DNA from 3 places in the Paenibacillus sp. FSL R10-2796 genome. Region 1 is predicted to be linked to each of the others. Evidence: riboswitches for the same ligand, from Rfam matches in the RefSeq annotation. Region 1 holds a riboswitch; each other region holds the start of a gene.
The links. A riboswitch is a leader RNA that binds a small molecule or an ion and turns the genes downstream of it on or off. The one in region 1 is predicted to bind cobalamin.

Region 1 (4,297 bases):
CTTAGTAATCGCAGAAAGTAAATTTCCATTACCATCGTATACATAGTCGCGCCGATAATTAATATTCCCTTTATGAATAATAATTGCCGATAAACGATTATCGGAATCATAAATATATTCATTATTATGACTAGTATCAAACTTGATAACGTTTACTGGAAGACTTGAATAAGAATTCATTGATCCATTACCTAATTGACCAACCTCATTATTTCCCCATGTTATAACCGCATTTTCTGTAAGCGCTATACTATGTGATTCCCCTGCATCTATTTTCAATACATTAGACGCTTTCACTTTGGTAGGAGCAAGTTTTCTTTCAGTCGTGCCATCTCCAAGTTGGCCCTTGTTATTTCCTCCCCAACTCCAAACAGTCCCATCTGACTTTAATGCTAAAGAATAATTTCCACCACCGCTAATAGCGATTATATCTTTTAGTAGACCTACCCCATTTTCCCCTCTTACTTGGACAGGAAAACGACGTTCTATTGTAGAACCATCACCGAGTTGCCCATTATCATTCTGCCCCCAGCTCCATACGGTCCCATCATCTTTTAATACCAAGTTAAAATTATCTCCTGAACTAATTGCTTTAATATTTGTCATTGGAGGAGCATTATTCGGTCTCATTAGTATTAAACGTGGAATATTACTACCTACGAGGGTTCCATTCCCTAGTTGACCGTGATTATTGCCCCCCCAAACATATACATTTCCATTTGAAGAAAGTGCAATAGAATGTGTCTCACCAACATCTGAAGCTATGATATTCGTAAGAGGAATCCCATTTACTCCTTCGATTTGTTCAGGAATTGTAATTAACTCTGAACTATCCCCTCCTACTTGCCCATATTGATTATCTCCCCATCCCCATAATGATCCGTTCGATTTAACAGCAAGAGTATGATAGAATCTACTGCTAATATTATTTACATTTGATAATCCATAAATGGAAGTTGGAAAGACAGTAAAATCAGTCTGATCTCTAGCAGGACCCAAACCCAAAAACCCCCAATAATTGAATCCAAAAGCCGTCACTGTACCGTCAGTTTTCAAAGCATATGTGCTATAAGTACCACCAGTGATGCCTTTATTCATCGCAACCACATCGGTGCCAGCTAACTGTATTGGTTTATTACTAGATGGAGTTATAAAGTCTCCCAACTGTCCCATATCATTACTTCCCCATAACCATAAATCTCCATTTGCACCTATAAAACCACTCTTATCTATACCAGCATATATTTCCCCACCAACTTGTGCACTTTGAGTTAAAAATGGAACTAATCCATTAGTACTTTCACTTAAAAAAATAGATTTCATTAAATGCTTACCATGAGTAGAATTAATCACACTAAAATCATCATATGTGGATTCAACTACCGTTAAATTTTGATATGTAGAGTTTATTACAGAGTCTTGTTGATGACTCTCGTCACTAACAACTTTAAATTTAAGTATGTAATTGTCTTTCAATTTTTCTCCATTTATATTTGAAAGGGAGTACGGAGGTATATACAAAATATATTCTTTGGCGTTTTCCAAAGCAATTTGCGGGGTTATTATTAATTGATGACCTTCGATCGATTTCGTTATATCTATCGACTTGTTACTATTAATATCCACTAAATTAATCAAATTAAAGAATTGACCTTCGCTAATACCCTGATCAAATTCCACATTCAACGGAGAATCTTCTGATAAATCAATTGTTTGTTCTTCTGGAATCAATTTTAATCCAACAAATGACTCTTCTGATTTATTTATACTATCAGCATTCACATAAGATATAAGGCTATAAGATGCAATTAAAAGAAATAAGGCAAGCAAAAGTGCATTATATTTCTTCATATTTTTTCTCTCCTATCAAATAAATTCGCTCTCACGAAAATGTACAACTGATAAAATCAATTGTACAGTATTATTTAACAACTGATTCTATTTTGCCGCGGTATAAATATAGGAGAATTATCGATGGTGATACAACATCAGTAACCACTAATAGTACATGTCAACAGCAGCACCTCTGAAGCTAACAACGAAACATTTTCCGTATTTATGAATCTTTGAAATCCATTAAGAATGAACATAATTGATTCAATATCACTCTAATAAAATAAACAGTAAAGCACCAAAAAAAAATTTGGACATGACAAAAAACACCTCCCCCATCCTCGTGGGATCTCTGAATTTATTTATGGCAGGTATTCTGACTTCGCAGTTTATTAGGAATTACACCATCAACTGTTTTTAAAGTTAACAATGTAATTCTTAAGTGCGTTCACAGTGGCGGGACCGCGTTGGAATTTCACCAACATTCCCCTTTTAAGTCACATGGAAAGTTCTATGTGATCACCATAAATATTTATTTGAATAATATACCATGAAAAGAAAAATGTTCATATCAATATTTCTAATGACTTTTTTAACATTATTTTCACATGAGATTTTGCATAATTCATATTTTGTTACAGCGTTATGATCAGTCCGCAGCGAAATATCAGTGTTGTGTGAGCTGAGCAATAAATGGGCAGACGGGCAGTTAAATTTCTGAATATGCTTTTTTTATGTTCATTTAGCCCAACTACTTGAATTAACAAAAAAAGCAACCCCCTTGTTGGCAAGTCGCTTTTAACAAAATCTATTGTGAATCTTTAGTTATTTCTAAGACCCTACCGCTTAGCCTTATAAAACTCATGATACAGCTTCATCAGTGCCCTTTTCTCTATCCGCGATACATAGCTGCGACTGATTCCAAGCTCCTTAGCAATCTCCCGCTGTGTCCGCTCTTCTCCACCTGTATCCAATCCAAACCGCCCAACGACAACTTCTTTTTCCCGGTCATCCAGAATATCAAGGTTACGATAAATCTTACTCTTTTCGATCTTCAGATCTACTTCTTTAATGACATCATCAGCTTCGGAGCCAAGGATATCGATAAGTGTAATTTCATTACCTTCTTTGTCTGTCCCAATTGGGTCGTGCAGAGATACATCTTTACGAGTTTTCTTCAAGGATCTTAGGTGCATCAGAATTTCGTTTTCGATACATCTGGCAGCAAAAGTGGCTAGCTTTGTGCCTTTGTTCGGACGATAACTCTCAATAGCTTTAATCAGGCCGATGGTGCCGATGGAGATCAGATCCTCCATGTCTTCTCCGGTGTTATCGAATTTTTTCACTATATGGGCAACGAGCCGCAAATTATGCTCAATCAACAAATTGCGGGCCTTGGCATCTCCCTCAGCCATCATCCCTAAGTATCGGCTTTCCTCCTGCTCCGAGAGCGGTTGTGGAAATGCATTATTCCTTACGTATGATACCAGCAGCGTCAGTTCTTTGATCAGCAACGCAATCGTGCTTAAGAATCCAGGCAACTTGGCGACACCTCCCGCACTTGTACAATGAAACCGATCTGTTTGCCTTACGGGTTCATGGTCATCCTTATTGTATGTGGGCGTGCGCCTAGAAGTGCCTGTACGGGGGAAATTGTACAACCACAGAAATTTATTTTTCATACGAGAAATCAGTCATACTCTACTCAATTACTTGTCTTTTTAACACAATGTTGTTAGCGGTAATTCTCACTCTCTTTTGATAATAAATTCCGCTTCACTAGACGTAAAAACCTTTATGATGTCCTTATCAAAAGTAACCTTCAAAATAGACTCAGGTGATTGTTCAAGAATACCACCGCAAGAATCTCCCGACGGATCACCGTATACAGCCGAAGCCAGCCAGTGGATTCCAGGCTCAAGGAAAGTCGTCAGTGTAGGCAAAACAGTCCGGGGATGAAGCAGGTTTGTGTTGGCATTAGGCCAAATTAGCTCAGCCTTTTCATAGCCGATCAAACCCTTGACTCCGCTTGTTCCCCATGCTGTAGATACTGCGGCGGTTGTAAGGCCGATCTGCTGTTCCACCCCCGCTTCCTGACCAAGTGCGAAGCCGCCCTCTGCAGCGTCCAACGGTCGTCCGGTCTCGATCCGGTGTATCCGAATATGCCAGGGCAGCCCAGCAACGATCCAGGTCCGAACCTCCACATTAGTCCATGGCTTCCAGACGGAGTGCAGCACATTGTCCACAATTTTTGACTCCATATTCCGCCGTCTGACCCGATACAAGTTGTCCCCGCTCTCACTTAGAGCGAGCATGGAATCAAATGCCCCTTGAGACAATCCCCATTCGGAGCGGGGTACGCTGAACCCGAAGCCTGTTGAGTATACGAATTTCTCATACTTGGCAGACGTGTGGGTATGCTCATTCGTATATAGATGACCACTGTTGAAGGCAGCGACATGGC
Region 2 (4,297 bases), 730 kb from region 1:
AACATTTGTGATATCTTTTCCGATAGAGGTAAGTCCTAGAATCGCTCTGGAATTCTCTGTGCTTTTATTGGCGTCGAGTTTTCCATCCTCTTTAATGGTTGATGCTATTTTCGTAGCTACATTGTTGTAATAAAGATCGTAATAACCGTTAGGTACTGTATAGTTCGCCCGTGCCAGAGAAAGGATCGACCATTCTCCGCTGCCTGTTCCAAACGTTGGATTCTTTACAGTATTTAAAATATAAGCAAGGCTTTTATTTAATTGTTGTTTGGCTACAACAGTAGTAGGTTGTTCTAATTGTACATCATTCATATCAAAGAGACGGTTGCTATGATTGATCAGACGATCATAGGACACAAGAGCATACGTACCTTGGTCCGTTGCCATATTGTCTACTTTGCCTGTGAGGATATGCTTAAATCCACCCTCAGGTGCAGCAAAGCTAAGTAATGCATCAATAAGCGAATTTCCACTTTTAACAAATCTAGCGTCAGTGTGCGGATCTACACCTACACCAGTTAAGGCTACAATTACCTGCGAGATACTCTCGCTGCTAGTGCTTCCCCAGCTTGTAAATCCGCCTTGATTGTTTTGGTTATCGGACAGCCATTGGATGGCCCGATCCACGGCGGCTTTTACATCATCACGGGATGCATAATAAGGTGCAAGAGCTTGCATCGCCATCGCAGTCATATCGACATCGGCTTTGGTTACGCCTAATGCCCAGCCACCAGCTTCTGCTGTACCTTTTTTAACCTCTTTATCTAAAATATACTGAACTAGTTTTTCTCTTGTGGTCTGTTCTGTAACTCCATCAACTACAGGAATCTCATAGTTATGGCTATCTAACGCAATCAGAGCAAAAATCGGACCATTATTGCCTTGCTTTTGGATATATTGATAATCAGCCAGTGCTTTTCTCAGATCATATCCCGCAACATTTGTGATATCTTTTCCGATAGAGGTAAGTCCTAGAATCGCTCTGGAATTCTCTGTGCTTTTATTGGCGTCGAGTTTTCCATCCTCTTTAATGGTTGATGCTATTTTCGTAGCTACATTGTTGTAATAAAGATCGTAATAACCGTTAGGTACTGTATAGTTCGCCCGTGCCAGAGAAAGGATCGACCATTCTCCGCTGCCTGTTCCAAACGTTGGATTCTTTACAGTATTTAAAATATAAGCAAGGTTTTTATCTAACTGTTGTTTGACGGCAACTGTAGTTTCCAGTTTGTAAGTAACCTGATAAGTTACATTTGTTTTGTTTCCAGCTCCGTCAAGAGCCGTTACAGTAATTACATTACTGCCTGAATTCAGAGTAGCTTTGTACTCCCCATTTGCAGGTGATAAAGTAACTCCATTCAGCTTCACTTCTGGAGTAATGTCACTATATACATTGTCTGTGACAGCTACTTTGAAGCTTATTTCTTTATTGGATACTTCCTGTTTATCTTGTATGCCACTTACTGTAATAACAGGGGGTTCTATGTCTAATGCATTATTAAGACCGACAAGCGCATGATCTACACTTATTTGAGAGCTTGCCATGTTTTCGAGCACGGAATAGGCTTCATAAACTGCCGATTGCACTACTGGTCTGTCCAAAATAGTTTCTTTATTAGGGGCACTGTTAATCTCGGCGATTTCCGCAGTTAAAGCATCCTTATTGGCAAGTTGAACTGGGATTTCCCCCCAGCCGCCAAGATCAGAACCATAGCCATAAGTGGTGAACTGAGTTCGAATGATGTCACCGTCTTGAGGCTTATAATCGGTCATCCCAAACGGAGGAAACACATTATTTACTGCATACATCCAACCCGACATGGAGGTGTAGTCAAACTGACTTAACCACTCGGGGTCTGCTTTAGTGCCGACTGTATTCCCATCGGCTGAAATCATATCTAAAATATATTGTGGAATATTGACTTCGCTTCTGCCACTATCTTTAACTTCTGATAAATAAAAACCACTATCTATATTTCCTAAATATCTATAATTCCCATCACCTAGCGCACGTGTTATTAAAGATGCGCCATTATCGCCTTCATAAATCGGAACTTTAATAGGTTCCTTAATATACCCTTGGCCTAAGGTGAATTTCTCTACGGATACAGATACATACCCTTTAAGGGTAGAGCTTGCTCCATCTGCTTGAGCCGGGATTACACTTGTAGAGAATGTCGTAATAAATACAGCTACAATAAGTAACCACGCTAAAAACTTATTTTTCTTCATTTTTCCATAACCCTTCCCTTCATACCTATGATAAAAAACAGAATAAACTTTCTCATAACCACAAAAAAACCACTCAACATAAACGTCAAGAGGTTAAGATAGTGAACCACAGTAATAGCTGGCAAACACTATTCAAGCACCTCTCTATCGATCGTAGAGTTTGATGGTGTAACAGAAAAAGGCAGATATTCTGGCTCAAGTATCATCACCCTTGCTGCCTTCCCAGTTTCCCAGTGGCATTTTGCAAGGACTCCTCTTTCACAGCGGCGGGACCGCGCGGGATTCACACCCGCTTTCCATTTAACCAATCTATGATTGTACTTCCGCAACATTCATAGTTGGCACCTATTTCTAATTTTAAATTTTCATGCTTCATCATATCTAATATATATGCTTTTGTCATGTTATATTTCTTTTTTGTATAACGGGCAGCTAGAGATAATCCTATTGAATAACCAATTTCTACGAGTAGGGTTATTCAAATAATTTCTTTATCCAACTGTGGGGTAAATTAATTTAAATCACTAATTCTTATATGAATTTACCACAAATTAGTAAGGTACTCGCTAAGTGTATTCTATGTTAGGGTATATTAAGAAAGCGTTTACAAAATAAAACTGGAGGTGTTTGTGTTCATCTAACCACCGAGTACAGCGTCAAAACCAGGTCCAAGCATCCTAAATTTATCTCACAAAGGAGAATTCAATGACTACGCGAATCCAGAAATCCTTCTTATCATTGACACTTGTCACCGCTCTTCTGCTCTCTCTGTTCTCATCCATGGCCGCAGCTGCAACTAAGGACGAGCAACAAGCTAAGGCAGCGCCAAAGAGTAAGATCCAATCCTATGTAGACGAAATGCAGCCCGGATGGAACCTTGGCAATACTTTAGATGCTACAGGTGAGGATGAAACCTCCTGGGGCAATCCACGTGTGACCCAAGATCTTATTAAAAAGATCGCCGCTCAAGGCTATAAAAGCATTCGGATTCCTGTGACCTGGGATACTCACATGGGTGCGGCACCAGACTATACCCTAGAAAAGGCCTACCTCGACCGTGTGGAAGAAGTTGTCGGCTGGGCACTGGACGCCAAGCTTTATGTCATGATTAATGTCCATCATGATTCCTGGCTATGGGTAAGCCATATGGAAGAAAAACACGATGAAACGCTGGCACGTTATAATGCAGCCTGGACTCAAATTGCCGATCGCTTCAAGGACAAATCCGATAAGCTGATGTTCGAGAGCATAAATGAACCTCGGTTCACCGATGGTGGAAGCACAGACGAAGCAAAAATGGAGCAAATGCTTACTGAACTTAATAACTCTTTCTATCAAATCGTGCGGAAATCCGGTGGGAAAAACGACCTCCGCCCACTTGTATTACCTTCATTAGAGTCTTCACCTACGCAAACAAGAATGGATCATCTCTATAAGACGATTACGGCTCTGAACGATCCAAATATTATTGCGACCGTTCACTTCTATGGCTTCTGGCCGTTTAGTGTGAACATTGCCGGCTACACCACATTTGAAAAAGATACAAAAAATGATATCACTCAAACTTTTGATAACGTTTACAATACATTTGTAGCTAAAGGCATCCCTGTCATCGTCGGCGAATTTGGTTTATTAGGTTTCGATAAAGACACGGGTGTGATTGAACAGGGCGAGAAGCTTAAATTCTTCGAGTATCTGACTTATTATTTGAAAGAAAAGAAAATGACTTCCATGCTCTGGGATAACGGGCAGCATTTCAACCGTAAAACTTATAAGTGGTCTGATCCTGAACTCCACAATGTATTAATGTCTGGTCTGAAGGAGCGTTCCTCCAGCACCGAAAGCGATTTGGTCTACCTAAAAAAAGGTGCACAAATCAAAGATACCAAGGTTAAGCTAAACCTGAACGGCAATAAGCTAACCACCATTAGTGCCAACGGAAAGTATCTGACCAAAGGTAAAGATTACACCTTAAATGGTGAGGAGCTTACCCTCAAAGCCAGCCAACTCAAAAAGCTCACAGCTTCCCAAAAATACGGTGAAAATGCCGTGCTGACTCTGAAAT
Region 3 (4,297 bases), 560 kb from region 1:
AACCGGTAACAGTTATTGTATAGCTATTTGCTGGGAGACCCCCATCAACAACAGCCATACCTTGTTCATTCGTGATTACCTTCTTATCACCAACCGAAACCTGCACACCTGCAGCCGGTGAGATAACCGGATCAGAAGTGAAGCTTTCCTGATTCCACACCCACTTTTTCTGTGAAACCTTTACAGTAAAAGCTTCATTAGCTTTTGGGTGTGATGGGGAAAGCACCACAGCATCTACAACCTGTGTATTTTCTCCTGCATAATAGACAAGCACACGATCGGATTCCTGTAGTTCGAACGCATCCATACCCACACTTGGATATATCCACTCCCCGCCGCGTGATACCACGAAGCTCCACCATCCGTCGTAAGTACCTTGCGAAACTCCATGGATACCTGATACAAAGTTGCCATAAGACGATTTGGTGATATCTACTTTAAAATCATCGGTAGACCCTAGTTGTTGCAACGCTTCAAGGGCATTGGAGGCTTTCAAAGTCCCCTCACTAATCAACCCTTCCGGGCCTTCAACGGTTAGCGAAGCTGTTACATTCTTAGAAATCACTTTTAGAGCTTTTGTATATTTAGCAATCGTTGGGGCTTTGCCTTCACGGTAGCCAGTTACAGTCAGTGTATAGTCACCTGCGGGCACATTTCCTGAGAATACGGCCTCACCTTTAGCATTCGTCGTTACCTTGTGAGCTCCAATTTGGACCTGAACACCCGCAGCTTTTGCAGTTACAGGAGAGGAAGTGTTCGTAGCAGCGTCCCATTTCCACGTCTTACTAGTTACAGTGACGGTAAAAGAATCGCCCTCTTTAAGATTTGCTTTGGAAAGCGTAACGGAATCCACAAGCTTAGTGTCATCTCCGGCATAATAAACCAGTACCTGATCTGAATCTTTAAGTACAAAATCACTCATGCCTACATCGGGATTAATCCATTTTCCGTCACGTGATACAACATACATCCATCCGTCATAACCACCAAAGCTTCCAGCAACAATATTTCCAATGCCAGTCACATAACTGCCTGAAGGATTCGTGATCGGCAAGTTCGTTTGAAGCGCCAGCTTCTCTAACGCTCCAAGTGCGTTGCCAGCATAGGCGTACCCTTGTGCCAACGTAGCCCGTGGTCCCTCAATCGTTACAGGGGCGTAGATGAGTGAGCTCTGAATGGAGGATTTGGAAAAATCGTATAGCTTACTGTTGCTTCCTTTATACAGCAAATTATAGGCAACCAGCGCCTGAAGCCCTTGCTCTGTCGCCAGAATATTACTGCTTCCACCACGGCTATGGGTGAAGCTACCATCAGCTAGACGATAGCTAAGCAGGTTCTCCATTAGATCCACTTTGTTTTTGGTGTATTCTAATCCACTAGGATCAACTCCGAAGGATGTGAGTCCAAGGATTGCTTGTGCGCTACTTTCAGCACTGTCACCGTAACCCCCATGGCTATCTTGAGCTGCAGATAACCAAGCTACGGCTTGTAGCCCTGCTAAGTAGGCTTCGGGATTATTTTTATGTGCCGCCAGAGCCGTCAAGGTTATCGCTGTCATATCAGGCTCACTTGCGCCTGAGGTTAGTGCAAAGCCCCCATCCGGATTCTGTTTGGAGAGAATCTCCGTAAGGAGCTTATCCGCCGTCCATTTCGCGTCACTTGGGATATTATATTTACCAGAATCCAGCGCAAGTAAAGCATATACCGGATTATTAAGCGTCTGTTCACTGATCTTGCTATTATTATAAATTTTCTCAATCAGATTATAGCCAGGAGTCGTTCCGTTACCAGCAAAGCTAGTAGGATCTGCACCAATCGCTCTCACTGCGAGCACGATTCGAGCATAATCGGTTACATTGGTGAAATCGCCAGATGCATCCTTTACTTTTTTCTCAAGCTCTGAAAGGTAACTAGCCGGCAGCTTGTACCCTGCTTGCGCTAATCCAATGGCTTGCCAATCCGATTGCACGCCACCTTTCAAGAGATATTCTGCAGCCGCATAAGTCGCATCCGCAACATTAATCCGCTCCGCGGCAGTTGCCTCCAGACCGGCGCCAGCGCTCGCTTCTGCAAATATTTGTCCCGCCGGAGCAAGAGATGTTCCTAGAATTGAAATGACCATGAATAAGGCCAGCCCAAGTGCTACAAACTTGGAAGACATGATTTTCTTCATTGTTTAACCTCTTTCTGTATAAGAATGGGTACTGCCGGGAATAAGACGCATAACATAAAGACCGCCCCTTTGGAGGGCGGTCAGGGAAGATTACAAATTGAGGCTGCGGCGCTTGTTTCCTGCCAACAGTCCATCTGTATATGTTCCACATTCTTACCCCACGAAGAATAGAAACGCTCACGAAAAAGGCAGGTCTCCTGGCTAATGCTTCATCGCTGTTCTTCACCTTCCCACCCTACCTTCGGGGCAGTGGCTTATAGAAGAAACGCTCCGCACATACAGTGGCGGGACCGCGCCGGACTCTTGCACCGGACTTCCCTTTTAAGCAGACGACTAGATTGATAGAGTCTGCACCTTTTCCAGTATGTAGTATCTTATTTTGACATCCATAATCATATCTATTAATACATAGCATGTCTATAGAAAAGCTTAGTATGGGCAGCAAAAAAATGAACAGCAATACGCCACCTTCCGGTAGTTATTGCTGTTCAGAAAGCTTGTTATTCGACTGTTCCATCCGGACTTGCAGTCGGGGAGGGTTCAGCACTTGAATCAGAAGCTGGTGGAATATTAGGATCGGGATCTACGATCAATGTAAATCTTCCGGCTTTGATCATACTTTTCTCTAGAATTGTCGCTCCAGACTCCAATGTAACCTCAACCTGATAGGAAGGTTGTTCACCTTCAGTCACAGCTGTTGCGGAAGGCAACCCAGTGCTGTTCTCAGTATCAGAGGAAGGCGTAGTGGACGGAGAAGCATCAGCTACAGCGTTAGTAGAGTCTGCACCTTCTGCTGTTCCTCCAGTAGTGCCAGCGGCATCTGACTCGTCAGCAGCGTTTCCCTCATCCGTCCCATCCGTTGACGGCACTGGACAAGTCCCATTTGTAGCAGCGACCTTAAAGCTTTTATCTATCTCTGTAGACGAAGACATTAAACTAACCTCAGTCGGTTTAAACTGCACACAGTCATCTGCACTTGCGAAGGTGAACACCAATATGCTGCTCCCCTTATCTCCTTCGACGCTCTGATCCTTCAAGTATACTGAAGCCGGAGGCAGCATATTGCCTGCACTCTGAACAGGGGTCGGCTCAGGGCTTGTCCCCGGCAGAGCCGTCTTCGTATCATCCGGACGCAGCATACTGAATACGATAATTGCAATAATCACCAGAATACCCGTAATGGAGCCGGAGATTAAGAGTCGAAATCGGCTGCGGCTGATCCAGCGCGCCAGCGGGGAAGCCAGTTGGGAGCGGGCTTCATTGTACACATTTTGCAGAGCAGGCCGAGCTGCCGCGACATAGTTCTTTCGGAATTCCCGATTCTTGAACGCTTCACGATCACTGCTCAGGAAATACTTCAGAATCGCCTTACGGTAACCCGGTTGCAGCTTTTTATTCGAAACCGTAAATAAAGGATTGCCTTGCGACCAAGCAAAAAACCGATAGATGATTTCTTTGTCGGAACCGGCTTTACGCTTTAACAGCTCCAGAAGCGCATCGTAATCCAGCGGACCCCTTTCACGCTGAGTTGTATAGTAAAAGGCTAGCGGAAGCCGTTCAAAGGGTTCCAGAACACGCGCCTCTTTTAGCAAACGACGACCCAGTAGCTGCACATCGTCTAGTTCCTGCGGAGACAATCCTGTAAAAATCTCCTCATTCGGCTTCTCTTCACCAAACCAGCGGTAAGCGGCACGCAGCGCATTCTCTTTCTGCTTGCTAATCCTATCCAGTGGCGGCTGCCAATCGACAACATTACCATACCGTAAAAAAACTACCTCCAGAAGCTCCTCCTGCGTCATATCAGAAAGCGATAAGCGGTTCAGTAAGAATCTATCTGCTGAAGCAGCAAGATCCTGCATTAGGGAGAGTGCCTTAGGAGCAACTCCTGTTCCTTTGCGGCGATCTTTTTCTGCCTTATCTACAATTTCATGAATTTCCGCCACAGAAGCCACCGGATCATGCTCCAGCTGGAGCTTTTCTAGCAAATAATCCTTCACAGCATTTTGAGCAAAAGACTGCTCTAACGCCACTGGCAGGAACCGCCCCCAATGGAGCACAAAGCTCAGAATATCCGCAGATCTGGACGCCGCAGCTAGTCTTGATTCCATATAAGGCTCAAGTAGC

Region 2: it holds a riboswitch for cobalamin, as region 1 does, so the genes downstream of both, NST58_RS04450 (S-layer homology domain-containing protein) here and NST58_RS07880 (Ig-like domain-containing protein) in region 1, are expected to answer to the same signal.
Region 3: it holds a riboswitch for cobalamin, as region 1 does, so the genes downstream of both, NST58_RS05115 (DUF4430 domain-containing protein) here and NST58_RS07880 (Ig-like domain-containing protein) in region 1, are expected to answer to the same signal.

The regions. Positions count from the first base shown of each region.
Region 1 covers NZ_CP150178.1:1,712,828-1,717,124, reverse strand. Annotated here, with positions in the region: gene NST58_RS07880 (Ig-like domain-containing protein) at 1-1,851, opposite strand, end outside; cobalamin riboswitch at 2,182-2,375, opposite strand; gene sigK (RNA polymerase sporulation sigma factor SigK) at 2,673-3,374, opposite strand; gene NST58_RS07870 (DUF2264 domain-containing protein) at 3,582-4,297, opposite strand, start outside.
Region 2 covers NZ_CP150178.1:982,792-987,088, reverse strand. Annotated here, with positions in the region: gene NST58_RS04450 (S-layer homology domain-containing protein) at 1-2,232, opposite strand, end outside; cobalamin riboswitch at 2,395-2,596, opposite strand; gene NST58_RS04445 (cellulase family glycosylhydrolase) at 2,938-4,297, shown strand, end outside.
Region 3 covers NZ_CP150178.1:1,151,483-1,155,779, reverse strand. Annotated here, with positions in the region: gene NST58_RS05115 (DUF4430 domain-containing protein) at 1-2,173, opposite strand, end outside; cobalamin riboswitch at 2,343-2,546, opposite strand; gene NST58_RS05110 (glycosyltransferase) at 2,674-4,297, opposite strand, start outside.